2 regions of the Flavitalea antarctica genome follow, and region 1 is predicted to be linked to the other one. Evidence: riboswitches for the same ligand, from Rfam matches in the RefSeq annotation. Region 1 holds a riboswitch; the other holds the start of a gene.
The links. Region 1 has a riboswitch for thiamine pyrophosphate ahead of ACX0G7_RS19970 (class I SAM-dependent methyltransferase). Riboswitches for the same ligand answer to the same signal wherever they lie in the genome.
Positions count from the first base shown of each region.

Region 2: it holds a riboswitch for thiamine pyrophosphate, as region 1 does, so the genes downstream of both, ACX0G7_RS14030 (TonB-dependent receptor) here and ACX0G7_RS19970 (class I SAM-dependent methyltransferase) in region 1, are expected to answer to the same signal.

Region 1 is NZ_JBTLQG010000027.1:39,042-54,017, reverse strand. Features, by position in the region: gene ACX0G7_RS19985 (tetratricopeptide repeat protein) at 1-72, shown strand, start outside; gene ACX0G7_RS19980 (GlxA family transcriptional regulator) at 530-1,504, shown strand; gene ACX0G7_RS19975 (DJ-1/PfpI family protein) at 1,743-2,648, shown strand; TPP riboswitch at 2,740-2,843, shown strand; gene ACX0G7_RS19970 (class I SAM-dependent methyltransferase) at 2,927-3,649, shown strand; gene ACX0G7_RS19965 (AIR synthase family protein) at 3,656-4,708, shown strand; gene ACX0G7_RS19960 (thiamine phosphate synthase) at 4,705-5,364, shown strand; gene ACX0G7_RS19955 (Trm112 family protein) at 5,361-5,585, shown strand; gene ACX0G7_RS19950 (FAD-dependent oxidoreductase) at 5,700-7,643, opposite strand; gene ACX0G7_RS19945 (LacI family DNA-binding transcriptional regulator) at 8,088-9,275, shown strand; gene ACX0G7_RS19940 (alginate export family protein) at 9,328-9,603, shown strand; gene ACX0G7_RS19935 (Crp/Fnr family transcriptional regulator) at 9,867-10,442, shown strand; gene ACX0G7_RS19930 (hydrolase) at 10,595-11,248, shown strand; gene ACX0G7_RS19925 (nuclear transport factor 2 family protein) at 11,357-11,713, shown strand; gene ACX0G7_RS19920 (pirin family protein) at 11,729-12,610, shown strand; gene ACX0G7_RS19915 (SDR family oxidoreductase) at 12,621-13,484, shown strand; gene ACX0G7_RS19910 (GNAT family N-acetyltransferase) at 13,529-13,828, shown strand; gene ACX0G7_RS19905 ((4Fe-4S)-binding protein) at 13,837-14,052, shown strand; gene ACX0G7_RS19900 (alpha/beta hydrolase) at 14,193-14,976, shown strand, end outside.
Region 2 is NZ_JBTLQG010000013.1:81,393-96,368, forward strand. Features, by position in the region: gene ACX0G7_RS13990 (4-hydroxy-3-methylbut-2-enyl diphosphate reductase) at 192-1,451, opposite strand; gene ACX0G7_RS13995 (alpha-amylase family glycosyl hydrolase) at 1,581-2,864, shown strand; gene ACX0G7_RS14000 (trypsin-like peptidase domain-containing protein) at 3,201-4,688, opposite strand; gene ACX0G7_RS14005 (acyl-CoA reductase) at 4,987-5,985, opposite strand; gene ACX0G7_RS14010 (4Fe-4S dicluster domain-containing protein) at 6,045-6,392, shown strand; gene ACX0G7_RS14015 (D-alanine--D-alanine ligase) at 6,518-7,516, shown strand; gene ACX0G7_RS14020 (PASTA domain-containing protein) at 7,563-8,369, shown strand; gene ACX0G7_RS14025 (rhodanese-like domain-containing protein) at 8,426-8,728, shown strand; gene ACX0G7_RS14030 (TonB-dependent receptor) at 8,803-11,166, opposite strand; TPP riboswitch at 11,283-11,387, opposite strand; gene ACX0G7_RS14035 (head GIN domain-containing protein) at 11,575-12,288, shown strand; gene ACX0G7_RS14040 (head GIN domain-containing protein) at 12,343-13,053, shown strand; tRNA gene ACX0G7_RS14045 (tRNA-Met) at 13,149-13,220, shown strand; gene era (GTPase Era) at 13,356-14,225, shown strand; gene der (ribosome biogenesis GTPase Der) at 14,354-14,976, shown strand, end outside.

The DNA.
Region 1 (14,976 bases):
AGTCAAATTGAATACGGCCGTATTTCTTCAATAATTCGTCACAGTCCTAAAAACGATTCGACAAGTGAGTGAAAAAGCATCAGTTGTGAATGTTAATTTATGGCGAAAAACAAAATAGTCGGACCACTAAAAGTATACTTACATAATTGCACGAGAATTGACCATTTATGGGATGAACGCTTCTCTAACTCAAGATTCGATAGGTTTGAATAATTATAAGTGATAAGATCTAGACGCTCTATTAAAGAGCATGATTATGTAAACTTTTGTTTCAAATTCTAAGCTTACCCTCGGAGGTTTAAACATTTTTCACCAAGGTATATACATTCGTTCATTTCTTTAACGCGAACAAATTGAATAGCCCAGACATCTAGGGTATTCGGATCTTGCTAAAGTCACGTTTAAAAAGTATCTCACCATTTCGCTCAATATAGTCGCCCGATATAATTCATAAGATTAAAACCATTCTTCCCACAGACTCGCTTCGTCCCTTCCTTTTTTCTGAGAATATTATGTTTCCTTTGAGGAAATCAACGCGCAGAATATCAAAAAGATACTTTTTATAGTACCGCCTAAAGTGCACTTGCTTGATATAACAGGACCCGCACATATTTATTATGAAGCAAAAGAATATAATGCGGAGATTGAACTTCATTTTATCTGCTTCGATGAAGTGGCGGAAGTCGAAAGTAGTGCAGGCTTGTTTTTTTCCAGGCTAACTTGTTTTGACCAATTCGAGTTATCAGCAACCGATTTTGTTTTTGTACCAGGGCTGGATTATAGCCAAATTCTGGATAATCATTTTCACCTGAAATTTAGTCCCTTTTTGAATTGGTTAAAACGGCAATATGCTGGCGGAACTAAGATTTGTTCTGTTTGTACGGGTGCATTTATACTGGCAGAAGCAGGTTTATTTAATGGTAAAAACTGTACCACCCATTGGAAATACTTCTCAAGATTTTCATTAAAATATCCCCAAGCAAATTTAAAGAGAGACCGTTTATTTGTTGTAGAAGATCATATTTATTCAAGTGCCGGCGTTTCTTCGGGAATCGATTTGGCTCTTTATATCCTGGAAGAACAGTTCGGGACTAAGTTAGCTATAGACGTTGCTAAAGAAGTGGTAGTTTATCTAAGAAGGGGCGAATCTGATCCGCAGTTGAGTATTTTTCTTCAATACAGAAATCATCTTGACACACGCATTCATGACGCACAGGATTTTATGCTTCGAAATATATCACACAATTGCACCTTAGAGGTTACAGCAAACCATGTAAATATGAGTATGCGGAACCTGACGCGAAATTTCAAAAAAACCACGGGCATCACGGTTGGTTATTACCTCGAAAAACTAAGAGTAGAACGGGCTGTACAGTTGCTGGCAGATGGCAACAAAATGTTGTCTGTAAGTTTAGATTGTGGATTTAAGAGCCCTAATCAGTTAAGAGCGCTTTTAAAAAAACACCTCCAGGTTTTGCCTGTTGAGCTATCCGACATATCCTGAGTTTGTCCTGATGTGGCGCTAATCTGTCCTTCCCGATCAGACGGCGTTTATTAGTTTTGGGTTCATCAAACAATCAATCATGAAAACAGTTTTGATTCTGCTTGTAAGTCTTTTACACTTCCAGGCACATGCGCAATCTTCCGTTAAACAATCAAGTCCTGATTACATTTGTCCGCCATGCAATAGAGAATGTGATAGCCTGACATTTAATAAAGCCGGAATCTGTACACAGTGCGGGATGAAGTTAGTCTTACATAATGATTCGACAGAACCGACTCCGCCAATCAGAAAAAAAATAGCTTTTTATTTACAAGATGGAGTAGAAGTACTTGATTTTGCCGGACCTATGGAGGTTTTCTCATACGCCGGGTATGAGGTTTTTACCGTTTCGAAAACAAAAAAAGTAAAATCTCAAGGCATTTTGAATATAGTGCCTGACTATACATTAACTGATGCTCCTGAAGCCGGTGTTCTCGCGTTTTTCGGTGGAAATTCTGGCGTAGCCTCTAAAGATCCTGATGTGATCAATTGGATAAAATCCCGAAAAGAAGTTGAGTATTATTTTTCAGTATGTACAGGAGCTTTTATACTTGCCGAGGCCGGACTGCTGAAAGGCAAAACTGCCACTACTTTTCACGATGCACTGGATGGCCTGGAGAAAGGTTATCCGGATACAAAAGTTTTAAGAAACACCCGCTTTGTTGATAATGGCAAAGTGATAACGACTGCCGGAATTTCTGCGGGAATTGATGGAGCATTGCATTTAGTTACAAAGCTTGATGGCCTTAATGCAGCCAGGAAAGCAGCCTGGTACATGGAATATGATAAATGGGTGCCTGGTGAAGGATTGATTTTATCAGCTGATAACCCCTATAGGGATTTCACGGACGCTCACCTCCAGGCATATCAGGGAGTGTACGAATTCAAGGATAATAAACAGATCCAATTAAAAATAAACGCAAGAGATAAGACACTTTATGCAACGGATAATGATCGGAAAACGCCGATCTTTTTCATCGAAGAAAACCTGTTCATGACTCCAAATGACGATGAGATTCTTTTTGCAAGAGATCTCAATAATAGAGTCGTTGGCTTTAAACTGAAAGAAGACAAAGGAAGATTATATCAGAGAATCAGGCGCTGAAAGAGTCTAACCTGTTCTGAATGTAGTTGTGGTTATTTTGTCGTAGACCCAGTTAAAAATTGGAACACTAGATAAAACTATTATATTGCATGGTACTTGCACGGGGTGCTTTTAATTGATATTAAAGGCTGAGATAATACCCGACACAACCTGATACGGATAATACCGGCGGAGGGAATGCATTGGCCAGCATAATTCACTTTGTTGTTTTATAAAGCCTTGTTCCCTGCACTTATTATCCTTGCAGGGAACAAGGCTTTACTTTTTAAAACAAGATTATGCAACTGGCAAAAAAACAATTTGACCACGTAACTAAAGACCTGCGCAACTGGCAGGGCCGTAAGGAATGGTTCTTCAACCGCGATTACACTGACACGTATGAGCAATGGTATGAAGGCAGGTATAAGAGGGCAGAAATATGGCAAAAGAAAGTGATAGCTCAATTGCTGAAGAAAGACGCAAGGGTTGCAGAACTATTGGAATTTGGCTGTGGCACTACTCGTTTTACGCGGTGGTGGCAGGAAATCGGAATTGAGGCCACAGGTGCAGACATTTCCCCTTTTATGCTGGGACAGGCAGTGCATTTGTTTGACGGCGACCTGGTAAATGCTGATTCACACCACATGCCTTTTAAAGATCAGAGCTTCGACGCGGTCGCCTTTATCACCACATTCGAATACTATAAAGATCCTGTGCAGGTTATACTGGAAGCCGCCAGGGTGGCCAGGCATGGCATCGCATTTGGCATGATGAACCGCAATTCTCCAAAGTTCCTCAGGCGCCGGGTGCAACAGGCATTTGGTAAAAATCCGTTTTATATAACGGCTACTTTTTATACGCCTCAACTGTTGATCCGCCAGATAGAAAAAGCGCTTAAGGGAAGAGAATACAGGCTGGAGTGGACCTGCACCGGTTTGCCTGAATGGTTTCCCGTTCAGCAATGGAGTATCCCCATTGGAGATTTCTTTGGATTGTATGTAAAATTTAATGTTGATAAATAGAGGATCATGTTTTTATCCGGCAAGATAGAGAACGGCGCTTTAGATACACTCGTGCTTGCGCATTGCGGTCATCATCGCAGCGAAATGTTGACGGGCCCGGGTTTAGGAGTAGACGTGGCTGTGATCGATCTGGGTAGCGACCAGGCTCTTGCCATAACAAGCGATCCTTTGTCGCTGATCCCTTCGCTGGGTTTACAGGAGTCCGCCTGGTTGTCCGTTCACCTGATGTCAAATGATATGGCAACAACAGGCTTTGCGCCGATGTATGTCCAGATGGTACTGAACCTGCCTGTTACGTTGACCAAAAAGGACTTTACAATCTACTGGGACCATATTCATAAATACTGCAGTGAGATCGGGGTGACCATTACCGGTGGACACACCGGCGGGATCGAAGGCCAGAACTCGACGATATCCGGTGGAGGAACCATGTACTTAACTGCGCCAAAAAAGAAAATACGCGTTAGCAGCAATGCAAAGGCCGGCAACCAGATTATTGTCACTAAGGAATGCGGCTTGTCGTCGGCGGCTATCCTGGCCATGAGCTTCCCGGAGATTGTAAAAAACACCCTGGGTAAACAGGTTTATGAAGATGGGCACAACCTGTTTTATGAGACGTCTTCCCTAAAAGACGGATTGATTGCAGCGGATGTGGTGAATCCATCGCTGGAAGTGACAGCTATGCATGATGTAACAGAAGGAGGTGTACTGGGTGCCGTGTATGAAATGGCGATAGCTTCCGGTAACGGTGTTCGTATCTATAATGACAAGCTGCCGGTGAGTAACACTGCTGCAAAGATCCTTGATCTCTTTAAACTCGATCCCCGGTTTTGCATCGGCGCAGGTGCAATGATCATTGCTGCTGAAAAAGAATTTGCCGGCAATGTAGTGGATAGGTTGAGCCAACACGATATAAGAGCCACCGTGATAGGGGAGTTTACTAATAAGGAAGATGGTTACCAGTTAGTGAAGGAAGGCATTAATACGCCATTGCCTTTTTTTAGCAGGGACCCATATTGGGCCGCATTTTTCAACGCGTATAAAATGGGATGGAAATGAACCACATGTCAATAGCAACCGGGGGAGTGTACCTGGTTGTTAATCCTTCTTTACCGGAACAAGCGCTTATGAATAAACTGAAGTCATCGCTTGATGGTGGAATCAGTCTTGTTCAGATCTGGAACAGGTGGGAGTTATTTGCCCGCAGAACAGAACTCATATACAAGATCTGCGCAGTTTGTTCAGCATATGACGTGCCGGTATTGATCAACGAAGATTGGCAACTACTTCAGGAACTTCCGGAAATTGATGGAATTCACCTGGATAAAATCACCCTCGATATCCACTCGATGAAACAAATGATCAACCGCCCGTTTATCACGGGTATCACCTGCGGCAATGACACCAGCGTTGTAGAATGGGCGATTGAAAACCGGCTTGACTATATTTCTTTCTGTTCGATGTTTCCTTCCGGTTCCGCTGGCGCCTGTGAAACAGTCACTCCTGCAATTATCAATAAAACGAAGAACATGACTGAGATACCCATTTTTATCTCGGGTGGAGTTACGCCTGAAAACCTGTTAATGCTTGCACACACAATTAGATTTGATGGCGTGGCGGTAATAGGTGGCATCTTAAGTAGTGATGACCCACAGCAAGCGACCAAAGCGTATAAAGAAGCTCTCAGGAAAATTAAAGAAAATCACCACAAATGAAATTGAAAACCATAAAAAAGCTATGCTGTCCTTTTGATAAGCACGATCTCTTATTAGAAGTGTTTATCCAGGATGCCAGCCAGGATATTCTCGAAGGTATCCTCACTTGTGACACTTGCAAAAGAAAATATCCAATTGTTTATGGAGTGCCGATCATGACACCCGATGAATACCGTGAAGTTGGGTTGGAACAAACCCTGCTCGGCAATGGTAATGTTTAATTGAAATCCCAGTTCATAAGCTATTTCTGCAACCGTTAAATGTGATGTTGACAGATCCTTCCCATCTCAGCATTTCGAGGATTACAGTCTGCGTTGAATTGGCCGCGTACCTTGCTAAAAAGCTTTTAAGTCTGTTTCGTTGCCTGGTTTATTCAACAGTTGTTGCAATGTTGCAAGATGTTTGGTATATACTTCCCGTGGCGAAGCATTTTGTTTGATACAAATGGAAGCCGCCTTGCCTACTACTTCTCCCATCATTCCGCAGGTCTTCATTACTCTTACCGGGCCCAGGCCTGATTTTGTTACGCTGATACATCTGCCTGCCATAAACAGGTTGTTGATATTCCGGCTATACAATGTTCTGTATGGAGCCCAATACTCACCGCCATACTCATATTCAGCTCCACGGGTATAGTCGGCTACAAAGGCATTTCCCTCAAAACCTTCTTCATATTCTTTTTTTGGGGAATGAAGATCAACGTGCCAGGAACAGGGAAATGACGCATCCGGATACTTTCGTTGTTGTTTAAAGTCTCCGGCATCAAGTACTATATCGCCCATCAAACGACGCGATTCGCGTTTTCCAGCTATAAACGCTACCCAACCAAGCCTGTGCCTCGGATACATCTTATCGACATTTTTTAAAACGTCCCAGGCACCATACATGGCTCTGAAATTATGGTAGCGTATAAGTTCAATATCATTTACCTGATCTTTATCAAACCCACTTTCCCAGTACCACTTATTTGCAAATGCCTCAAGCCCCTCTTTTCCAAAAGTCTTTGTGCCTTTTCTGCCCGGGAAAGGTTTATCTGACAAATCTAAAGCCCATGGGCAACGAGGGAAAGGCTGGTCATAATCTCCCATTTCACATTGCATAGCCAATGCACTTTTGTCTTTGCACTCACATGCCAGTACTTCTTCCTTGTTGGAGGCATCCAGTATATTAAAAAGATTAGTGCTTCCCATTAAATTTTCCACCTTGTATTCATAGTCCGCACCAGCCTTGTAGCCGATGGTAGCGTCGCCGGTGCAGTCTGCAAACAATGTTCCATTCAACCTCTTTTGCATTGCGGTACGGGTGCTTTGAATGACTACAGCTTTTATTGATTGTCCTTCAGTTTCGACCTTTATAACCCTGTGATTGATAAAGAGTGTTATGTTAGGTTCCGCTTTAACTTTCCGAAGCTTAAGTTCATCATCATAATAGTTTGCAGCCACGCCATTTAATACCTGTCCCGCTTCTTTTTTTATTGGGGGTAAAATTTCATTAACAATGTCGCCGATATGTGGGTATAGGCTTTTATTTGTATGACCCTCTGGCCATACACGTACCTCGGAACTACCATTTCCTCCAAGCACCGGTCTATCTTGCACAAGGGCAACCTTGATTCCATTCCGGGCGGCCGAAATGGCGGCACAGGTTCCTGCTAAACCACCACCGGAAACAATAAGATCAAACTTTCCTCCTTCTCCTGGCTGTTCGGGAAGGCCAAGAAGCTTGCGCCGGAACTTTGTTAAGGAGGCAATATCATTTGTTGGCTTAAAATCACCATCCTTGCAAAATAAGATGGCCTCGCAGCGACCTTCAAAACCAGTTAAATCGTGCAGCGCCAGGGAAGCCTTTTTGCCAACCTTTATAATGCCACCATCATGCCAATGCCAGGTTGCACTTTTAGTTCCAAAGATCTCCTTGAGTGCCACACCATCTACCAAAAGCTGAAATTTGCCGGGAGCACCAGGTGCCTTCCACGGTGCTACCCAGTCGCGGGTACGAACCCAAACGCGATAATTACCTTCGGAGGGAAATTCAATATTTGTTGTTGCATCTATAACTGGTATTCCCAACCCATGAGCCAATAAATAGGGCGATCCCATTTGCTCCATCGATTGTTGATCTAATTCCCACCCACCAAGGTCAGCAAACTGTTCTGCTTCGATAAAAACATATTCACCTGCGGCTTTCTTTTTATCAGTACTGGCTAATCCCGGCATACTGCCTGCTAACAAGGCTAAGCTTGTGTTGCCAATCAGTCCAACAAATTGTCTTCTTTTCATCTTGCAAAAATTAATTATCAGGTGTATAATGATCTGGGTTTGCACCTTTAGCAAACTCCATTTGGTGTTTACCTGGTCACGAAAAAGTGTATCAACTAAAAAAATAAAAATCAATCCACCTATCTCTTTTTCATCCGGGTATAACTAAAGATATAGTGAAGAAGGTAATAATATTACGGGAGCTTACCCGATCAATTAATTTTACCTATCGAAAACGATTCCGCAATCATTTCCGATACTTGGACGTTTTCAGCATCATTGTGTTGAAACCGTGCAGCAAATAGCAAAACTAATGACCCGGTTTTAAAGTATCATTTGAACTATCAGGTTGCTAAATGTATAAATATTGATTTAGATTCGAACCCACGAAACGCTTTCATATGAACATTTGCCTATCGCAAATACTTGCGAAATCGTTTTCGATAGGTAATTAAAGTTTACCCCATGCCAAGAGTTGTTTGCCCGAGATGTTTAAAAGCCGAGACTATTCAAAGGTCTGGTATAGTTCGTAACAAGCAACGATTCTGTTGTAAGGACCGTAATTATCATTTCACGCTACATCACGAAAGCATCAAAACGAAAAAGAAGCCGAAAGTAAATACAGGTACCCAGACATCACTGTCAGATATTGCAAAAGCGATCGGAGTTTCGGTTTCTACTGTATCAAGAGCGTTAAACGATCACCCAGACATTAGCGAGAAAACCAAGGCCGCAGTCAAGAAAATAGCCCTTGAATTAGCATATGAGCCAAATGCATTAGCACTCAGCCTTGTGACCAGGTCTACTCATACGCTGGGTGTAATTATTCCAAATTTGCAGACTACTTTTTTTGCAACCATGTTAAGCGGCATTCAACGTGTAGCTTCACAAGCTGGTTTCCGTATTGCAATCAGTCAGTCAGATGATCTTCATCAAACAGAAGTAGCGAATGTGCAGGCATTGATGAATAATATGATTGACGGGCTTTTGTTCTGCCATTCGCTTGAGACCTCAACATTTGACCATATAAACGTTCAATTAAAAAAAAGGGACATCCCCATTGTTCAGTTTTACAGGGTAACGATGGAAGTTGAAACGCCGCGCGTTTTTTGCGAGGATGAAGAAGGTGCTTTCCAGGTAACAGCACATTTGCTTGAAAAAGGATGCAGACAAATCGGCCTGTTGCTTGGTCCGCCACATTTGATGATTTCAAAAAAGAGGTTGAAGGGATATAAGAAGGCTCTGAAGAAATTTAACGTGCCATTTAATGCGCGGCTAATCTCTAATGTTGATTTTAGCATGGCTCAAGTCTCCGTCGCCGTTGACGCATGGCTAAAAGACCCTGTTCCGGTTGACGCAATATTTTCAATTTCGGATAAAAGTGCAGTGCAAGTAATTCAATACCTAAAAAAACAACAAATCAAAGTGCCGGATACTGTTTGTGTTGCCGGATTTGGCAATGAATATACCGGAGAAATAATTGAACCACAACTCACCACTTTTGACGTTCGGACTTCGATGATCGGAGAAGCGGCCGCCAGGCTTTTACTGGAAAAGATCATTGGACAAAACAAAAGTTGCGAAAACGTTACAGTAAAAGGTACTTTGATCGTGCGGGATTCTTCAAAAAAACCACCCCCTGTTGGAAGCTAATGCCGGTTGTTTCTAAATTGTTTTTATTCCTACTTTTTACAGTAACTACCGGGTGTGGTCTCCTTGGAACGGTGGATATTTTGGAATGAATCCGCAAGTGGGTCCGGCAAATTTAATTTCCGTATATCCAAACTTCACGTGGACCCCCAAAAACAAACTGAGGCTTACAATGGATGTGCTAATCTACTGGCGCTACTCTACAGAGGCTGGTATTTATGCCCCAGGTGGTTCGTTCCGGTTGTCGGGATCCGATTCGAAAAAAAGATACATTGGTACAGCATACATTATGACTCTTACATGGAACATAAATAATTTTTCTGAACTATAACATCGGTGTACAATATTTTAAAACAGGAAGTTTTATCAATGAAGTAGTAGCCCTACATCAAAATGGCTTTTTTGTAGGCTCGGTATTAGGGTTTAATTTTTAACAGTGTTGTGCCTTACTGGTAAGGATAAACGTATGTTCGTCAATGGTGATATTCGCAAAGATATAGGAAAGGGAGGCGATGAAGTGGTTTTTACAATGAACAGGACTGGCAGTAAATCAAGATCAAAAAAATCACTAATTTAGCCAGTCAATTTATGCTCATGCATCCACTTCATGCTTATCTCAAAACCTATGCTTCAACTTCAATCACAGATGAAGACTTTCAATTTATCGAAAGCCATTTTACCAACAAAAAAATAAGGAAAAGACAATACTTTTTAGAAGAAGGTGGGATATGTAAATACTTTGCTTTTATCATCAAAGGAGCTATGCGTAAATATTATTTAGATGACCAGGGGAAAGAACATGTGGTAGACCTTTATGTTGAGCATTGGTGGGCAGGTGACCGTGAAAGTTATGTTATGTTAACACCCAGTATTTATTACATAGAAGCTTGGGAAGATTGTGAATTGATGCTCATTACAAATGAAAATAAAATAAAATTGTGTAGTCAATTACCTTCCTTTAATGAGTTCTTACTAAGGCTTGACGAAAAAAATAATATTGCAACACAAAAAAGAATAACCTCTGCCATCAGCTCTTCTGCTAAAGTTCGTTATGATGATTTCGCAAATTCCTATCCTGAATTTCTACAGCGCTTTCCTCAACATGTTATTGCCTCTTACCTGGGAATTTCAAAGGAAACGCTGAGCCGTGTTCGTAGCCAGGTTTCTTAACCCAGGCTGCCTTGGCTACATATTGTCATCCTTAAGGGCGTTACATTTTATATCTGTTGACATTTGTCAACATTTTTTTTTGTCATTTATCATCGTTTCCGGCATCGGATTCCATGCAACTTTGTGGGATTAAGCATTTAAAATTAAAAACGATGTCAAAAAATCCACCCACAGGGCTTGCCGGTCTTCTTCGTCCTGAAGATAGTATAGTTGTACTAATCGACCACCAACCTTTTCAGGTTGCTAATTTACATAGCCATGAACCCACTATGATTATTAACAACACAATAGGGCTTGCTAAAGCTACAAAAGTATTTAAGGTGCCAACTATTCTTACTACTGTTACCGAAGAACGGGGAGGCTATATCATTAAAGGTATTCAGGATGTATTCCCGGAACAAAAACCGATTAACAGAACATTCATCAATACCTGGCAAGATCCTGCAGTTACTGATATAGTAAAGGAAAGCGGTCGTAAGCAATTGATATTAGCAGGCTTATGGACAGAAGTTTGTGTTGCGATGCCTGCAATTCAGGCTATGGGAGAGGGTTATGACGTATTTGTTGTTACAGATGCTTGTGGTAGTGTAAGTCCTGAGGCCCATGATATGGCTGTTCGTAGAATGGTTCAGGTAGGTATCGTGCCAATCAATTGGTTAGCTGTAGTTTCAGAATGGCAACGTGATTGGGCTCGTCTGGAAACAGCAACTCAATTGGGTCCTGTTTTGTTTGATCATGGTGGCGGAAGCGGTGTTGCTTTAGCCTGGGAATGGCAGTTACTTGCTACAACGCCTCCAAAACAGTAATGGTAATCAGGTATACTTAATACAGAAAGTATTAAACCAAAGACTGTCTTCGGTTTTTGAAAGTCTTTGGTATCTCCTTTCAACCAATCTGCTACATAAAATATATTTATGAATACTGATTTAGTTCTTTTAATGGAACAAAATTTAATTCAGGTCTGGAGTGAAAGAGACGCTTCCAATAGAATGAAATCCATACATGCCATCTATGCTGCTGAAAGCACACTATACCATGTAGGACATCAGACCACAGGGTATGCCGCTATCAATGAAAGCGTAAATAATGTTCTGGCTAATGTGCCTCATGAGTTTAACTTTTTTCAATTAAAGCCAGTGGTTATCAATAACAATGCAGGCAGGCTGATTTGGGGACTGGGGCCTGCTGTAGATTCAATTGTTGCAACAGGGATGGATATTGCTGTCTTTGAAGACGGGAAAATAAAATCATTATATGTATTCCTGGATTAATTTAAAATTGAAGAGATGAAAAAGAAAACCAGTTTTTCAACAAAAGGGCATAGAGCCGATATAGGAAACCTGACAATTTATAGAATATTAGCGAATAGATATGCCGATGCTGTTGGACCATTTGTGTTTTTAGATCACGTCACGCAACAAACCAGGGCGTCTTCTATGAAAAGGGGGACTGGTGCACATCCACATCGTGGCATAGCTACCTTGAGTTACATCATAGAAGGCGAAGCTGAGCATTTTGATAGTGCAGGAAATTATGCGAAAGTCCGTTCCGGTGGAATTCAGTGGATGAAAGCCGGAAATGGGATTATTCATGATGAAACGCTGAACATTGATTCTAAAACAGGAAGTAATTATATCCATGGGTTTCAATTCTGGATTAATCTCCCTTCAAAGAATAAAGTTGAAAAGCCAGAATACCTGGCAGTTCAAAGTACTGATGTACCACAAAAAAAAATATTAAATGATCGTGGTTGGATAAAAGTAATAGTTGGTAATTACGAAGAATTGAATGCTATAATACCAAATTATTCTAACCAATTTATATATCATATTCAACTTCAGCCGGGCAAGAGCTTCACTATTTTTTTTGATGAACTGGTAGAGGTTGCTGCATTCTTGCCGGGGAATAATGCGACGATTAATGAGGTTGAATTCCATGCAGGCGAGTTCATAGAATTTGACAGAAATGCCGGGGACATAGTGATCGAAAATAAACTGCAGGAAGTTACGGACATCTTTCTATTTGGAGGAGAAACTTATAAAGAGCCTATTGTGGCTGAAGGCCCATTTGTAATGAACAGTTCTGCTGAAATAGCAGAGGCTTACCGGGACTTTCATGCCGGTAAATACGGGAGAATCAGTTATCAATCAGGTGAATCAACAAATTAAAAATAAAAAAATGAACAAAAAGACTGTAGTGATCACAGGAACCAACAGTGGATTTGGATGGCTTACGGCCCAGAGTGTAGCCGCATCAGGGCATAAAGTGTATGCTACCATGCGGGACACCAATGGCAAGAACGCCGCTAAAGCAGAAGTCTTATCACAGGTAAAGAACGTAACTGTTTTGGATGTTTCGCTGACTGACGAAACAAGTGTGAAAAATGCGATTGATACCATATCAGCTAAAGAAGGAACGATCGATGTATTGGTAAACAATGCAGGTGCTGTGATTTTTGGTGTTGCTGAAAGTGCTACAAGCGAAGATGTACAGCGCATGTTTGATATTAATGTGATCGCCCCCTGGAGAATGATGAAACTGGCATTACCCTACATGCGTAAACAAGCCGAAGGTTTGATCATCAATGTTTCGAGCGGGTGGGGCAGATTCGCTGCTCCTTTTTCTGCTGTATACGCCGCTTCAAAGTTCGGCCTGGAAGGTTTGAGCGAAGGTTTGCACTATGAATTACGGCCGTTGGGTGTTGATGTAACCATTATCCAGCCAGGTGCTTATCCAACTGAAATGTCTCAAAATGTGCAGTTTGGCGCCGACACATCAGTTGTTTCCGGTTATCAGTTGATAGCAGATTTCCCAAATAAAATGGGTAGCGCCCGTGCTCAGCTGATTGAAACCGCAAATCCTGATCCACAGGATGTCGCAGACGCCGTTGTCGGGCTGATCAATATGTCTAAGGGACAAAGGCCATTAAGAACAGTTGTTGACCCAACGACAGGAGAGTTTGTCAAAAGGGCTAACGACGCTGTACACGTTGAGTACGTAAAAGCTTTAACAGCTTTTGGAATGAAAGGGTTATTGACGTAAATAAGTTAAGCCCTGTACAGTGTGTTGTTCAAGCATAGCCATATATTAAAAATGATACAATGGAAATACTATTAAAAGAAGAAAGCACCAAAGGCTTTGTGATGGCAAGGGAAAATAATCATCGGGCAGGGATCATGACCTATTCCGTTGCAGGACCATCATTAATTATCATAGACCACACCGAGGTTGAGCCGGCATATAATGGGAAAGGCGTGGGTAAACAGATGCTTTATAAAATGGTAGAGATGGCAAGGGAAAAAAATATAAAGATTATTCCACTGTGTCCATTTGCGGCATCTGTGTTTAAGCAATCCGAAGACATCAAAGACGTATTAAAAAATTAGGGATCACGATGGAAACAGTCAAACATTATTCAAAAGAAAATTTGACGGTAATATGGAAGCCGGCAAAATGTATTCATTCTGGTGTATGTGTAAAAACGTTACCAAAAGTTTACGACCCCAAAGCCACACCGTGGATTAAAACAGAACATGCCTCGCTGGAGGATTTAAAGAACCAGATCGATGCTTGCCCATCCGGGGCATTAAGCTACATACAAAACCAATGATGGCAACCAGCCGGATTAGAATCGCTTAGCTTCATCTCCACCATTTAGTAAAGGCTTCTAACTATCAGAAATATATGAAACAGATCAGCGTATCAGTAACAACAATTTTGTTGGCTTTCATCCATTTAAATTTGACAGTCATGGCACAAACGATCCCCGGAGAAAAAGACCCGAACATTTCAAAAGACACACGAGTATTTTTAAAAGCACTCAACAGTGGAGGTGGCCCGCCATTGGAAAAGCTGTCACCCAAAGATGCCCGCCAGGTTCTTATCAATGCACAAAAATCCGTGTCTTATGACTACAGCGATATTGAAGAATCAGAACGAGCCATTACGCAGGATGGTCTAACAATCACCATCCACATCATGAAACCCAAAGGAGCCAAAGACAATCTCCCGGTTTTTATGTTTTTCCAGGGTGGCGGCTGGGTACTGGGTGATTACCCAACACATAAACGTTTAGTCAGGGATTTAGTAGTGAAAAGCGGTGCGGTAGCCGTCTTCCCCGATTACACGCCAACTCCCGATGCACAGTTTCCCGTAGCCATCAATCAGGCTTATGCTGCTACAAAATGGGTTTCTGAAAATGGTAAAGAGATAGGGGTTGATGGATCCCGGTTGGCAGTTGCAGGTAACAGCGTGGGAGGAAATATGTCGACTGTAGTGGCATTAATGGCGAAAGAAAAAAAAGGACCAAAGCTGGTTTTTCAGCTTTTGTTATGGCCGCTTGTTGACGCAGATATGAGCCGACCATCTTATCAGAAATTTGCACAAGGCAGGTTCTTAACTACGCCAACCATGAAATGGATGTGGGATATGTATCTGCCTAATCCTCAGGACAGGAAACATAAATACGTGTCTCCAATTAACGCCACGCTGGAAGAGTTAAAAGGATTGCCACCCGCATTAATTCAGGTTGCAG
Region 2 (14,976 bases), on a different contig from region 1:
ATTTAAGTTGACTTAAGATTTAACACGACCCCTCGGTTTTTGAATCATCGTACAATCTACTCAAAGTCTCTATTGAACCGGATCATACGATGATGGGATCACAAGTCAGACCCTGCAGCGGTGCCCGGGTTTAATAGCTATTTGTTAAATAATTTAAGAATTCAGGCGGGGGTGTTGATCAGGTATTGATCCTAACCCTGGAAAGCGGCGGCGAGCTCATCAACCTTTGATTCAACGCCATAAAAGCCGGCAAGTTTCCGTATGATCTTTTCGACTACTGCGTCTGGGCATGAAGCGCCGCTGGTAATAAGGATCTTCGCAGGGACCTGTTGCGGTAAAAACGAATGGCTAAGCAACTCCTGTTTATTATGATAGTCGTAATGCAGGATGTCACTGCCTGAGATCAAATTTTCCTCCGAGTTAATAAAATAAACGGGAAGCTTCTCTTCGCAAAGTTCTACCAGGTGGGTGGTATTTGAGGAGTTGTAACCACCAACTACGATCGCAAGATCAGCAGGCTGTTCTAACAGCCCCGTCACTGCGGTCTGGTTATCGTTTGTTGCATAACAAAGTGTATCCCTGGTATCTGCAAATCGTTCTGCAATATTTGTATCAGACAACTGAAAATGTTGTTGAATAACCTGTTTGAGGTAATCGGCTATAGCCTGTGTATCCGTTGCCAGCTGGGTGGTCTGGTTGATTACGCCTATCCGCTGCAGATCCCGGGACGCGTCGAAACCTTCACTGTAACGGCCCGCAAACTCCTGGTAAAATCCTAATACATCTGCCTCACCGGTAATATAACGGGCAAGGGCAACCGTTTCTGCCATATCTGTAACAACCACGGATGGGGCTGTAGCGGAAGCATGTGAAAATGTAGCCCGGGTTTCTTCGTGTTTGGGCTTGCCATGAATTACAAGGCTGTATCCTTTGGCCGCAATCTGGTCGCCCCTGTTCCAAACCTTTTCAACGAATGGGCAGGTGGTATTATATTTTTCAGTTGGTATGCCCAGTCCGTTCAGTTCTTTTTCGATCGCCAGTGTGGTCCCGAAGGCCGGGATGATCACGATATCATCGGGTGATAAACTGCTGAACGGCACAAGCTGCTTTCCATATGTATCCTGGAGAAATTCAACTCCCTGATTTTTCAGGTCCGCATTAACCTGTGGATTGTGAATCATTTCACTCAGCAGGTAAATTTTTTTTCCGGGATTTTCGGCGATGGTCCGGAAAGAAATATCAATAGCGTTTTCCACACCATAACAGAACCCAAAATGCCTGGCTACATAAATGTGCAGGGGGCCTAAATCAAGGAAAGTGGGAGAGAAGTCTTTCTTCATTTTATCGTTCTGCTTACGCCTGTTTTTGATGGCAGTGATAAGCGGACTCCGGTAAGCAGTGGGAACATTGAATGTTTTCATGACGATGTGGGCAAAGTTACGAAACCTGATCGAAAGCCTTTAACCGGTTAAGCACGATGCCACGATGGTCGGATTAGTTAACAATTAATATACAAAACTTCGGGGTTATGGCTCAATCCGGGCATCTATCATTAATTTTGCGCCAATCTCAATAATACTATGACAGACAGACAGTTTAAAGCCGTACCATGGAGCCTGGCCACAAATATCTACGAGGTCAATCTCCGGCAGTACACCACGGAAGGGACATTCGCTGCCTTTGCCACCCATTTGCCGAGGCTGAGGGATATGGGTGTGGAGATTTTGTGGTTTATGCCCGTGACGCCTATCAGCCGCGAAAAGAGGCTCGGAATACTTGGAAGTTATTACGCCTGCTCAGATTACACTGATACAAATCCCGAATTCGGAACCGTAGAAGATTTCAAAACCCTGGTTGCTGAAGCGCATAAGTTGGGTTTCAAAGTAATTATAGACTGGGTTGCCAATCACACCGGTTGGGATCATGTATGGACCAGGACAAATCCCGGCTTCTACAAAAGAAATAAGGAAGGCAGCTTTTATGACAGCCATGGCTGGGTGGACGTAATTGACCTTAACTATTATGACCACAAGCTTCGCCGGGAAATGGTCAAAGCCATGAAGTTTTGGGTAGATACCTGTAATATTGATGGGTTCCGGTGTGATATGGCTCACCTTGTTCCGCTTGATTTCTGGAGAAACGCGCGCCTTGAGCTCGATGCGCCAAAACCATTGTTTTGGCTGGCCGAATCCGATGATCCAAATTATTTCGAAGTTTTCGATGCAGGTTATGCCTGGAACTGGATGCACAGCACGGAAAAGTATTTCAAAGGGCAGATCCAGCTGGATGAGGTAATGGGGGTATTAGCTGATTATGAAAAGCGTTACCCCATTGGCTCCAGGCACTTATTTTTTACCAGCAATCACGACGAGAACAGCTGGAATGGTTCGGAGTATGAAAAATACGGGGAAGCCGCACTCCCCCTCGCGGTGTTTTGTTATACCTGGAGCGGCATCCCGATGGTCTACAGCGGCCAGGAAATGCCAAACCTGAGGCGACTCAAATTTTTCGAAAAAGATCATATCGAATGGTCAGGCACTTTCTCGCTGCATGATTTCTATAAGACCCTGAATAATTTCAGGAATGAACATCCCGTCTTCCGGCAATATCCTTCGCAGTCTCCTACGCGCATCGTCACTGCACAGGACCGCAAAGTGTTGTGTTACCGGTCGGGAGAACCGGACGATGAAGTTGTTGTATGTCTTAACTTCTCCAACGAACAGCTTCAGGTTGATGTCTCCGCCGGTGCGATGACTGGACTCTATAAAAGTGTCCTGGATAATCGTGTGCTGGACTTTGGTAATACTGCTGTGATCGATGCGAAACCCTGGGACGCCATTATTTTGAGAAAGGAACTAAAATAAGATAAGGGTTTTTGGGTTGCACAAATTCCAAAGACAAAAGCCCAAGCGAATAATCATCGCTAAGAAATATAAAGCCTAAGCGTGAATTGATTATCGTTAACAGATAAAAAGCCTAAGCGTGAATTGATTATCGTTAACAGATAAAAAGCCTAAGCGTGAATTGATCGTCGCTCAGGAAATAAAAAAAGCCTGAGCGAATAACCATCGCTCAGGCTTTTGTATTATATCTCTCTTAGGATTTGTTTATTTAACCTTGTCTAATGATGATCGTTTCTTATCTCATCAACATGGAAACTAAACGCTGTAAACCTATTGGGCTTTATACACCAGGTCAGCTTACAGGTTGATTACAACTGTATGAATTCCTTCGTAACCGGGATATACACCTTCCAGCTTAACGCTACCGGTTGCTCCGTCGATTACTTTGGAAAATTCAGCAACGCTTTTTACTTCTTTACCATTTGCCTTCAGGATCACATATCCTTCCTGAACACGAACCTTGCTCATGATACCACCTTTGATCTCGGCAATAACGACACCACCGTTAACTCCAAGCTCTTTCGCAGCTTCCTTGCTAAGATCCTTGAAGCTTGCTCCAAGTTTATCTATAGCCGAAGTTTTTACAACTTCAGTGGTGCCGGAAATATTTTTAAGCGTAACCGGTGTAGTTATTTCTTTTCCATCGCGCCTGTAAGTGATGTTGATCTTATCACCAGGACGATAAGTGGCGATCTGGCCAACCATGTCAGCAGCATTTAATACAGGCAATCCATTCACCTTTGTAATAACATCACCTTTTTTAATGCCTGCACCTATAGCCGCACCTGCATCCCTCACTCCAACAACATACACACCCTCGCCGCTTTCAATGCCATTTTTTTCCTTTTCTTCTTCAGAAATATTTTCCGGTGCATACTCGATACCCAGGTAAGCTCTCTGGACGGTACCGAATTTCATCAGGTCGGCAATAATCTTTTTAACAATATTAACCGGGATTGTAAACGAATAACCTGCATAGGATCCTGTTGGCGATGCAATCGCAGAGTTGATACCGATCAGCTTACCATCAGTAGTCACCAGTGGTCCTCCACTATTACCGGGGTTCACTGCAGCATCTGTCTGGATAAACGCTTCAACAGGAGCATCGCTCTGGCGACGGTTTATTTCAAGCGTACGACCCTTGGCGCTGATGATACCGGCGGTAACGGTGGTCTCCAACGTTAACGGATAGCCGATAGCAAGTACCCACTGGCCAACCTTTACCTCGTCGGAGTTGCCATAGACCAGGAACGGAAGGTTTTTAGCCTCGATCTTTATCACTGCAAGATCACTTGCAGGGTCAGCACCGATCACCTTGGCCTTAAATGTCTTTTTATTGCTCAGTGTTACATTGATCTCGTCCGCACCCGCCACAACGTGGTTGTTGGTAACGATGTATCCGTCTTCACTGATTATCGCACCGGAGCCTGAAGCTGCCTGTGGAAGCGACCGTGAGCGCTCACCGAAGAAATCGCCCATATCCATATCAAACAAATCAGCGAAAGGATTTTTCCTTGGCAGATTGTTCGATGCTGTACGATTGGTTTTAGTTTTAATATGCACGGTTGCGGGGATAGCAGCCGAAGATGCCGGCGTGAAATCCAGTGCAGAACCTGCATCAAAACCATCCATAAATTTTGCGTAGTTGGAAGGTACTTTACCAGAATCAGTTGACCCCTGGTATATGTACTGATCTTTCATCACGAAGTGCCTGTACCCCCACATCGTTCCGATAGTGGTTACTGCACTAAGAAAGACAACAGCTAAAACCTGTTTCATTTTCATATGCTCTCTGAATTTATATATTACCTGTTTTCAAATTGTGTGCCTATACGCACAGTAAATAAACGCAACAATTAAGTAACAAGCTGTACCGCCTGTTTTGTTTAACATATAATTTACTAAAGTCTTCGTACTTGGCTATACAATTTAAAACAAAACCGGGCAAACACCAATAAAACCTTGGATTTTCATGGCAGTGGGGGGAAGAATTTTTTGAAAGAAAATTGTTCGCGAAATCAGGAAATTTCTTTCGGGAGCATTAAAAAAGGAAATCCTTAACAAGATAGCTTTTGTCAAAATTTCAGAGCGACAGCAAAAATTGCAGGGTATCGGCTCCGTCTGCAAAATCTGTCAGTCCCGGTTTCTGAGAACTGCCAAACGAGTGTTGACCGCCTCCGACGATACATTGTACGGATTCATTGCCCAGCAGGCTTGCTTCCAGTACCCCGGGATCGAGGTAGGTATCGTAATTCAGCACGCTGACAGGGGAAAACAGGGAAGCGTTTTTACGAAGAATGATTGATCCGTTTGTCATGTAATGTTCCCGGTTGATCATCAGCATGGCGAGCTGGTAATCATAATTGTTTTTGTATTTGTGGATGTCGAAGAGGTAATTATACTTTTTAAAGGCCTCAAGCAGCGGCACAAAGTCATAATTCTCCGGCACATAAATGATGGTTACATTCCTGCATCCGAGGCCAAAATAGGTGTATACATCGTCCGCAAGTGCCTCAAGTTCTTCCACCGTTTCATTGCCGGAAAGTATGGCAGCGGAGGTCCGGTTTTTACGGATGATATGCGGGAACCTGGAAAAATAGTATTCAAAATAACGGGAGGAGTTATTGCTCCCCGTAGCGATGTACGCATCGCAACCTTTCAGCATCTCCCCGAACCGGATCTCTTCCTTAAGGGATGGTTCTTTGTCCCATAGCCATTCAACGAGATGCTGAAGGAGTACCTTATCCTTTGACGACATTTTAATGGTCTGGTGATGACCCGATAAAAAGGTACACAGGAAGTCATGAAATCCAACCAGCGGAATATTGCCTGCCATGATCATACCGACGTTGCGGATTTTATTCGGTGTGTCAGGGATCTTATAACTGGCCGCGAGTTTTACCAGCTTGTCACGATCCAGAAATTCTGTGACGATATTACTTGTACTCAGATCTACAAATTCAGGTATGAACCAGCCATTCTCACGGTAAGCTTTTTCTTTCGCAGCGAGCCATGAATCCGGGGCCGCTGAGATATATCCGCCCATCTCCACCAATAAATTTAACCGTTGTTGTAAATCCATCAAACCTTATATTTGTGTTGCAAAGTAACTGCAATCAATTCTAAAAATTTATAAAAAGCATGGCGATAAAAATTACAGACGAATGTATAAACTGCGGCGCCTGTGAGCCTGAATGTCCGAACAATGCGATCTATGAAGGCGGGGTAGAGTGGGCCATTTCAGACGGAACAAGTATCAAGGGAAAGTTTACGTTGCTCGATGGTGTTGTTGTGGATGCCGACCAGCGGCATGCACCTGTGAGCGTAGACACTTACTATATTACGCCTAACAAATGCACCGAGTGCCAGGGTTTCCATGAGGAACCACAATGTGCTGCCGTATGCCCGGTAGACTGTTGTGTTCCGGATGAAATGTATGTGGAAACCGTAGAGGAGCTTTTGCAAAAAAAAGAAAGGCTTCATATATAAAAATTCTTAACTTCAGGTTTCACAATAGTGAATGTAGTGTAAAAACTACTCCAGCTGACGGGTGATATTTCCCGTCGTAAAAAGGTGAAGGGAAAATGTTCCTTCACCTTTGTTATTTTTGTCAAATGACTAACACAAAGCCAAGCATTGCCTTCGTGACCGGAGGTTACTCAACTGAATCGGTGATCTCTTACAAAAGTGCGGTCACCATCGAAAAGAATCTTGACCTCGACAAATACAATGTTTACAAAATTGACGTTACTCCAAAGGGATGGTGGTACGAAACGCCTGATGGAACAAAGACAGCAGTGAATAAAGATGATTTTTCACTGGTAACAGATGGCAGGCACATACGTTTTGATGCGGTGTTGATTGGCATTCATGGAACACCAGGGGAGGATGGCCGTTTACAGGGTTACCTCGACCTGATGGGACTGCCATATACTTCCTGCGATGCAGCTACCTCGGCGCTTACCATGAATAAAAGATATACCGTAGCCGTTGCAGGATTTGCGGGTGTGAATGTGGCAAAATCGCTCCACCTGTTTAAGCATACACCGGTTACCCCTGAGGTGATCCTGGCACAACTGAAACTACCTGTTTTTGTAAAGCCAAACAGCGGCGGCTCAAGTATTGGGATGAGTAAAGTAAGTAAAGCTGAAGATCTCCCCGCGGCGCTGGAAAAAGCTTTCAGGGAAGATGAACAGATCCTTATTGAAGAATTCATAAGCGGGCGCGAATTTACCGTTGGGGTTTTCAAAACGACCAAAGAGATCATTGTCCTTCCGATTACTGAAGTAAAAACGCAGAAGGAATTTTTTGATTTCGAGGCCAAGTACGAAGGTAAAAGCGAAGAGATCACGCCGGCACAGATCCCTGAAGCGATGACCGAACAGATCCGGAGCACCGCTAAAAAAGTTTATGAAGTACTTAACTGTCGCGGAGTAGTGCGGATCGACTTTATTTATGACGAGCAAAAATCGGAACCGTTTATGTTGGAAATCAACACTGTACCGGGGCAAAGTGAAGCAAGTATCATACCTCAGCAGGTGAAGGTTTTAGGCTGGACACTCAAGGATTTTTACTCTGCCCTGATCGAAGATGCGTTGAGTCGGAAATCCTGATTATTTTCATGATCTTAATTACAAACAGATAAAATATTTTCAGCCTGTGTTTAAATTTATCAGCAGCAAGCCATTATGGGTTCACATTCTGATCAGTCTTGTGCTTGTTTTCCTGGTCCTGTTCCTTTTTCTCAACTATCTCGATGTGCTCACTAAACACGGGAAAATTCTTACTATCCCTTCTGTCAATGGCAAGGATCTGGCAGAAGCCACAAAGCTGCTTGAAGAACGGGGATTTGATGTAGAGATCCAGGATTCGGTTTTTGTTGACACTGCCAGGGCGAATTCGGTTGTCCGGCAGTTTCCTGATGCCGATGCAGTGGTTAAAGTGAACCGTACCGTTTATCTTACCATCAATCGTTCCGTACCACCGGTTATCGACATGCCGAATTTTATGAGTATGACCTTCCGCAGCGCAGAAGTGGCACTTAAACAATACGGACTGCAGCTGGAAGACACGATATACAGGCATGATTTCGCCAAAAATGCGGTGCTTGATCAATTATATAATGGCAATTCGATTAAGCCAGGTTCCAAGATCTCGATGGGAAGCAAGATTACCCTGGTTCTTGGCTCAGGTCTCGGACAGGATGAATTTGCAGTACCTGACCTTGTTGGATTGACGTATGAGCAGGCCAGGGCCTTACTCGAAGGAAACGGGCTCGCTATCGGAGCATCGATTTTTGATCGTGATGTAGTTGACTCGGCGAACTCATATGTTTATCTTCAACGCCCGGAAAAGATGACGGCTGATAACAGGGTTATCCGGATCAGGCAGGGACAGTCAATAGATGTTTTTCTTGGCGTTAAAAAACCTGAAAGGCCGGTTGATTCTTCCGGCGTAATGTATTAATATGATCCGCAGCCCTGGAACTTGTTATTTTAGTATATCAGATAAAAAATCAAATCATGGAAAATATCACAGTAGAAGAAGTCAGGAAAAGATTGGATGCGGGCGATAAGCTTCACCTGGTTGACGTGCGTGAACCTTCGGAAAATGCAGAATTTAATATTGGCGGTAAACTTATCCCGCTTGGAAAAATCCGGTCGATGGATGTGCCTGAACTGGATGACCTGAAGGATGAGGAAGTAATTTGTTATTGCAGAAGTGGGGCAAGGAGCGGGCAGGCTTGCATGATCCTGGAATCTATGGGATTCAAAAACACGAAAAACCTGGTTGGCGGAATGCTGGCATGGCAGGGAATGAATTAGGAGCGGGAAAGAATTTCCAACCCGCTCCTCTGAAGGCTACTCATGCAGCCTTAATATTTACCAGTGCCAATCGATCACAACCTGATATTTAAACTCATCATGAAGTTGGTCCCGGCCATCGGGTAGTAATAGTTTTCGGTGGTCAGGGAACCATCATAGTAATAACTGAAAGTATAGCCGTTTGATTCGTATTTGCGGTTGAAGATGTTATAGACCTGTGCGCTCAGATTTATCTCTTTTGCGAGCAAACGGCGAAGGCTGTAGGAAACGCGGACATCCTGCACGAAATAATCATCAATACTCCTTGACTTTGTTGAAGTGTTGTCAAGGAACTGACGACTCACATATTTGCTGAACAAATTCAGTTCAAGATTTCGCACCGGTAATAAGGTTACCCCCGCAAAACCTGTTATGGCGGGTGAAAAGGAGATATCAGTTTCTCCATGATTCACTACTTTCTGGCCGCCTGCATCATAGTCATCAATATATTCAGTGAAATTGTTGATCCTGTTCCTGCTCAGGGTAAGGTTCCCCGATATACTCAACCAGTTTGTGAAAGCGGCTTTTCCCTGGAGCTCAACACCCATCCTGTAACTATCCGGAATATTTGTTCTTGTTTGTACGCCTACATCGTTGATCTTACCGGTTTGTACAAGTTGATTTTTGTAGAGCATATAATAAAGGACCATTCCCCAGCTGTATTGTCCTTCTCTTTTTTCTATCCCCAATTCGAAATCGTGCATGCGTTCAGGATTTGGTTGCTGGGAGAGACTGGCTTCAAAATCATCGCGGTTGGGTTCTTTATTTCCCATTGCATAGGAAGCATAAACCTGGTAATTGTTTTTGGCATACGATAACCCAAGCTTTGGATTAACAAAGTCATAAATGTTCCTGACCAACAGATCGGGGTTGTTACGGAAGCCACCGATATTGTACAGGACCCTTCGATACTGGATGTCCCCGAAGAGCTGCAACCCCGGCATTACATTATACTGATACTTCGCATATACATTAACGTCAGTCTTATAGGCATCCAGGTCATACCATTTGTGCTGAACAGGAAAACCTGCTGCTGCCCAGGGTACTATGCCAAAATGATTACCATCGTAGCGGTTCCAGCCGCCGCCTGCGGTTAACTCGGATCGGCCGCTTTTATATTGTAAGGAGAGCACCTGTCCGTAATAACTGTTGTCCAGCCACAGCTGCCGCACAAGGTCGGTCTCGTAGCTTGTATCGCTGCCGTTGATAACCGCCGGCAGGCCATAATCTTCATAAGCTTCGCCGGCCCGGTAGTTTTCATAATAGCCTTTACCGTTGGATAGAAAAAAAGCAGTGTTGAAACTTAGCATCGGGTTAAACTGGTGATTAAAGAGTAACTGGTAATGGTCCTGCTGATAATTGTCTGTTTCGTTATCATAAGGAACACCGGGTTTCTCAGTGCCGGATGAATTATAGGTCCTGTTTGAATCGAGGTAACTTTCCGGTATCCCGTTCCATGCCTGGTAGGTTTTTTCTTTACCGGAAAAAACATTGAGCCTGAGGGATGATTTTTTGGACAGGTAGGCACCGGATATGTAAAAGGAACTGAGATCACTGCTTGCCCTGTCAACGAACCCATCACTGGTGATTTTCGAAAGCCTGGCATCAATCGTAAAATGATCAGCGATGATACCGCTGCCTGCTTTCACGGTATGTTTCCATGTGTTGAACGAACCCACACTATTATTGATCTCGGCATAAGGCGCCGTGTTGATCTCATTTGTACTGAAGTTCATGGTTGCGCCAAATGCACCGGCTCCGTTTGATGAAGTTCCAACCCCGCGTTGTATCTGCACGTTGTTGATGGATGAAGCGAAGTCAGGAAGGTTAACAAAAAACAGTCCCTGTGATTCGGCATCATTGTAAGGGATACCATTGATCGTCATATTGATCCGGGTCGCATCCGATCCGCGGATCCGGATCCCGGTATAGCCAACACCATTTCCTGCGTCCGAATTGGTAACGACAGACGGCGTCTGGTTGAGAATAAAGGGGATATCCTGCGCGAAATTCAGTTTTTCAATGTCTTTTTTAGACAAATTGGTCTTGGTGAATGGGGCCTTGTCACCTGCCCGGGTGGCCCTGACCTCGACAGGCTGCATCATGAGGTTGAATCTTTGCAAGGACACTACAAGGTCCTGCTCGTTACCGGTAATCTTTTGTTCAACACTGCGGTATCCCAGGCTACTGACCCGTAGCAAAGGGTTGTTCCGGCCAGTGTTCCTGAAATAAAAATAACCCGAATCGTTGGTGAGCGTGGTTGACACGTCTTCCAATTCTACTGTCGCCGCTGCTACTGCGGTGCCGGTGGCGGCATCTGTTACTCTCCCGCGTATTTGCTGGGAGGTCACAGTGTGGGAAATCATCAGGTAGCAAATCCCCAAAAACAATTTTTTCATCGTCCATTAAGTTTAAATGGTGTCCCGTACTACAGGATCCATTTGCAGGAGCGATCTGTATTACGGGACTAAAATTGATTTGAAGGAAATGCTGCGGAAAAGAAAAGTAGGTGTGAATACTAAAAAGCTACCTTCCCTGCGCAGGCATTACCCTGACCAGGTTCTACGGGTATTATCTCAGCCTTGCCGGTTTTAACCGCAAAGCACCCCGAGGAATCTGAGAAATGTTCGCCAAAGGCGGAACGGCGGCAAAGATAACAACAATTTTTTTTTCTCTTGTAACATTTAAGTGCTGATTTCCGTCACACACATATATATCGAAAATCAGGCTTTTTTGAAACATTTTGACCGTAGCCGCTACTTTATGAAGGTTCATTAAAATTAATTGCCACCTAATATTTTAAACATATGAAATCAATCAGTTTTTTGTTATTCGGATTTCTTTTGACGATCTCGGCCCATGCACAAACATCTATCAAGGACGCGAATGCTGAGGTGAGACCTGCAAAAGACTTCCATGCTATCAAAGTGTCAAGCGGCATAGAGCTTATGCTGGTACAGGGTAATGAGGAAGCGCTGGCGGTTAGTGCAGTCAGTGAAGAACATCGTAAAAACATAAGGACAGTGGTAGAAAACGGTGTTTTGAAGATCAGTTATGATAATAATGTCTGGAAAAAAAATGATGGGAACAAAAGACTGAAAGCCTATGTTTCGGCGATAAAGATTGATGACATCCATATCACTTCCGGTGCTTCGGTAAAAATCGATGGTAGCCTGAGTTCACCCGAGCTTGGAATTGATGCTTCAAGCGGAGCATCTTTCAAGGGTGAAGTAAAATCCAACCGCATCGTTGTTGATCAAAGCAGCGGATCAGTTGCAGATATCTCCGGAGTCGCCGGTATGTTGAAAGTAGAAGGCAGCAGTGGCAGCGTGTTCAATGGCTATAATCTGACGGCGGATAGTGCAGAAGCGGATATCAGCAGCGGTGGTCTTATACATCTTACTGTAAACAAAGAACTCTCGGCAGAAGCCAGCAGTGGTGGTTCAATCTCGTACAAAGGCACCGGGGTTATCAGGAACATAAAAACCGGCAGCGGTGGAAGTATTCAGAAAAAAAGCTGATAACGCCGCCCATCCGACCCTCTCAAAACTTTCTAACAGCAATAATTTATCATCATGAAAAAGATACTGTCCATATTAGCGCTTTCTCTGCTTGTTTTGTCCGCGCAGGCTCAACAGATAAATGATCCAAACGTTGAGGTCAGGCCATTAACCGGGTTCAATTCCATCAAAGTATCAAACGCCATTGACCTTTATTTATCCCAGGGAGATGAAGAAGCCGTTGCGGTGAGCGCTGACAAAGTTGCCTGGCGCAATCATATAAAGACGTCTGTGCAGGACGGTGTTTTAAGGATCTATTACGAAAATACCGGTGACGGATTTAAAATGGGAAACCGTAAGTTGAAAGCATATGTTTCGGTGAAGGATCTCGTGAACCTCGAAGCTTCCGGGGCTTCTGATGTGGTGATCGCGGGAAGAATGACTGGTGGAGATGTGCGTATTCAGATGAACGGGGCGAGTGATTTCAGGGGAAGCGTGGACTTCAAGTCGCTCGACCTGAAACTTAATGGTGCATCAGATGCCAACATCACCGGCAGAGTGGTTTCATTGAAAGTTGATGCCAATGGCGCAAGTGATCTTAAAGGCTATGAACTGGAGACCGATATTTGTACGGCTGAGGCCAGTGGTGCATCGGATATAAAGATTACTGTCAACAAAGAACTAAGTGCGCGTGCTTCCGGTGCAAGCGGGGTATATTATAAAGGTACGGGGGTGATCAGGGATATTAAATCCAGTGGTTCGAGCAGTATCTCCAAAAAAGGATAACAAGTTAAAGAAACCAGAAATGATTGGATTTTATCTTAAAAGATGCAATCATTTTTGGTTTCGATGATGAAACGGTATACATTTGCAACCCACATCGCGAAGTAGAGCAGCGGTAGCTCGTCGGGCTCATAACCCGAAGGTCGGAGGTTCGATCCCTCCCTTCGCAACAAAATCAAGGCTCTAAGGAGCCTTTTTTTATTTGTAGCATCCCGTTCTTGCCTTCTCCGCGTGTGGAAACCCGTTCATCGATTTAGTTTATCGGCACCGGCCTTTAAATTATCTTTACACCAATAATTCAGATTTTGAAGTCAGGTTTTGTAAACATTTTTGGTAAGCCTAATGCAGGCAAAAGCACTTTTCTCAATGCAATGATTGGTGAGAAGTTAGCCATTGTCTCGTCCAAGGTCCAGACAACCCGTCACCGGATCAAAGGCATACTTACCGGCAACGACTACCAGGTTATTATTTCTGATACCCCGGGTATCATTGAACCGAAATACAAACTGCATGAGAAGATGATGCATGCGGTGAGAAATGCACTCGAAGACGCTGACCTTGCTTTACTGATCGTAGATGTGAACGAAGATCCCGAAGAGGCGAATACGATATTTGAGGCGTTGAAACTAAAGGTACCGGCGATTGTGGTGCTCAATAAGATCGACAAAGCAAAACCTGAGAAGATCGAACAAACGGGAAAGTTCTTCAGTGAAAAAAAATACTGCAAAGAGATCATTGCCATTTCCGCGCTTGCCGGTGTTCAGCAGGCAGAACTGGTGAAGGTAATGCTCAAGTATCTGCCGGTAGGAGAACCGTTTTTTGAAGGAGATGAGATGACAGATCTTCCCACAAAGTTTTTTGTAGGAGAAATGGTTAGGGAGAAGATCTTCAACCTGTTCAAGGATGAGATTCCCTACCATACAACAGTGGCAGTAAAAGAATTTACGGAAAAATCGACGCTGATCAAAATTTCGGCAGATATCATTGTTCAACGGGATACCCAGAAAGGCATTCTACTTGGTGAAGGCGGAAAAATGATCAGGCAGCTGGGAACCGAAGCGCGGAAAGATATTGAGCAGTTCCTGGGGCAAAAGGTTTTCCTCGAACTTTTTGTGAAAGTAAAGCCGAAATGGCGGGACAATGATTTCATGCTAAAAGAATATGGATACCGATAATTAGTACGCCTGCGACAAAAGACAGGACCGTGTTAGGCGGACAATAGAATGGTGGGAGAGTAACGCAGGCAACATTTTAATACCGGTGAATCCAGTACAACTGAATTTCACCATATAACAATTACAGAATGGGTTTTACAGTAGCAGTGGTCGGAAGGCCGAACGTTGGGAAAAGTACTTTTTTTAACCGTTTGCTGGAGCAGCGCAAAGCAATCGTGGACAATTTCAGCGGGGTAACCCGGGATCGTCAGTATGGAGTTGCGGATTGGAACGGAAAAAATTTCAATATCATTGACACCGGCGGATTTGTGGCGCGGAGCGAAGATGTTTTCGAGAGAGAGATCCGCAAGCAGGTTCACATTGCCGTGGAAGAAGCGAATGCAATCCTGTTTATGGTTGATGCCTCTACCGGTATCACCGAAATGGATAGCTCCATGGCAGAAATTCTCAGAAAATCCTCTAAACCGGTATTATTGGTCGTCAACAAGGTGGATAATCACGAGCGCCTCATGGAAGCGTCGGAGTTTTATTCACTGGGTTTCGAGCATATCTATTTTCTTTCTTCGATGAGCGGAACAGGTACGGGTGAATTACTCGATGCCCTGGCCGACCTGATCACAGAAGAACAATCGTCAGATACGCTTGATCTGGATGCTTTACCAAAGTTTGCTATAATGGGTCAGCCTAATGTTGGCAAGTCTTCACTACTGAATGCACTCGTTGGCCAGGAGCGGACCATCGTAAGTGATAT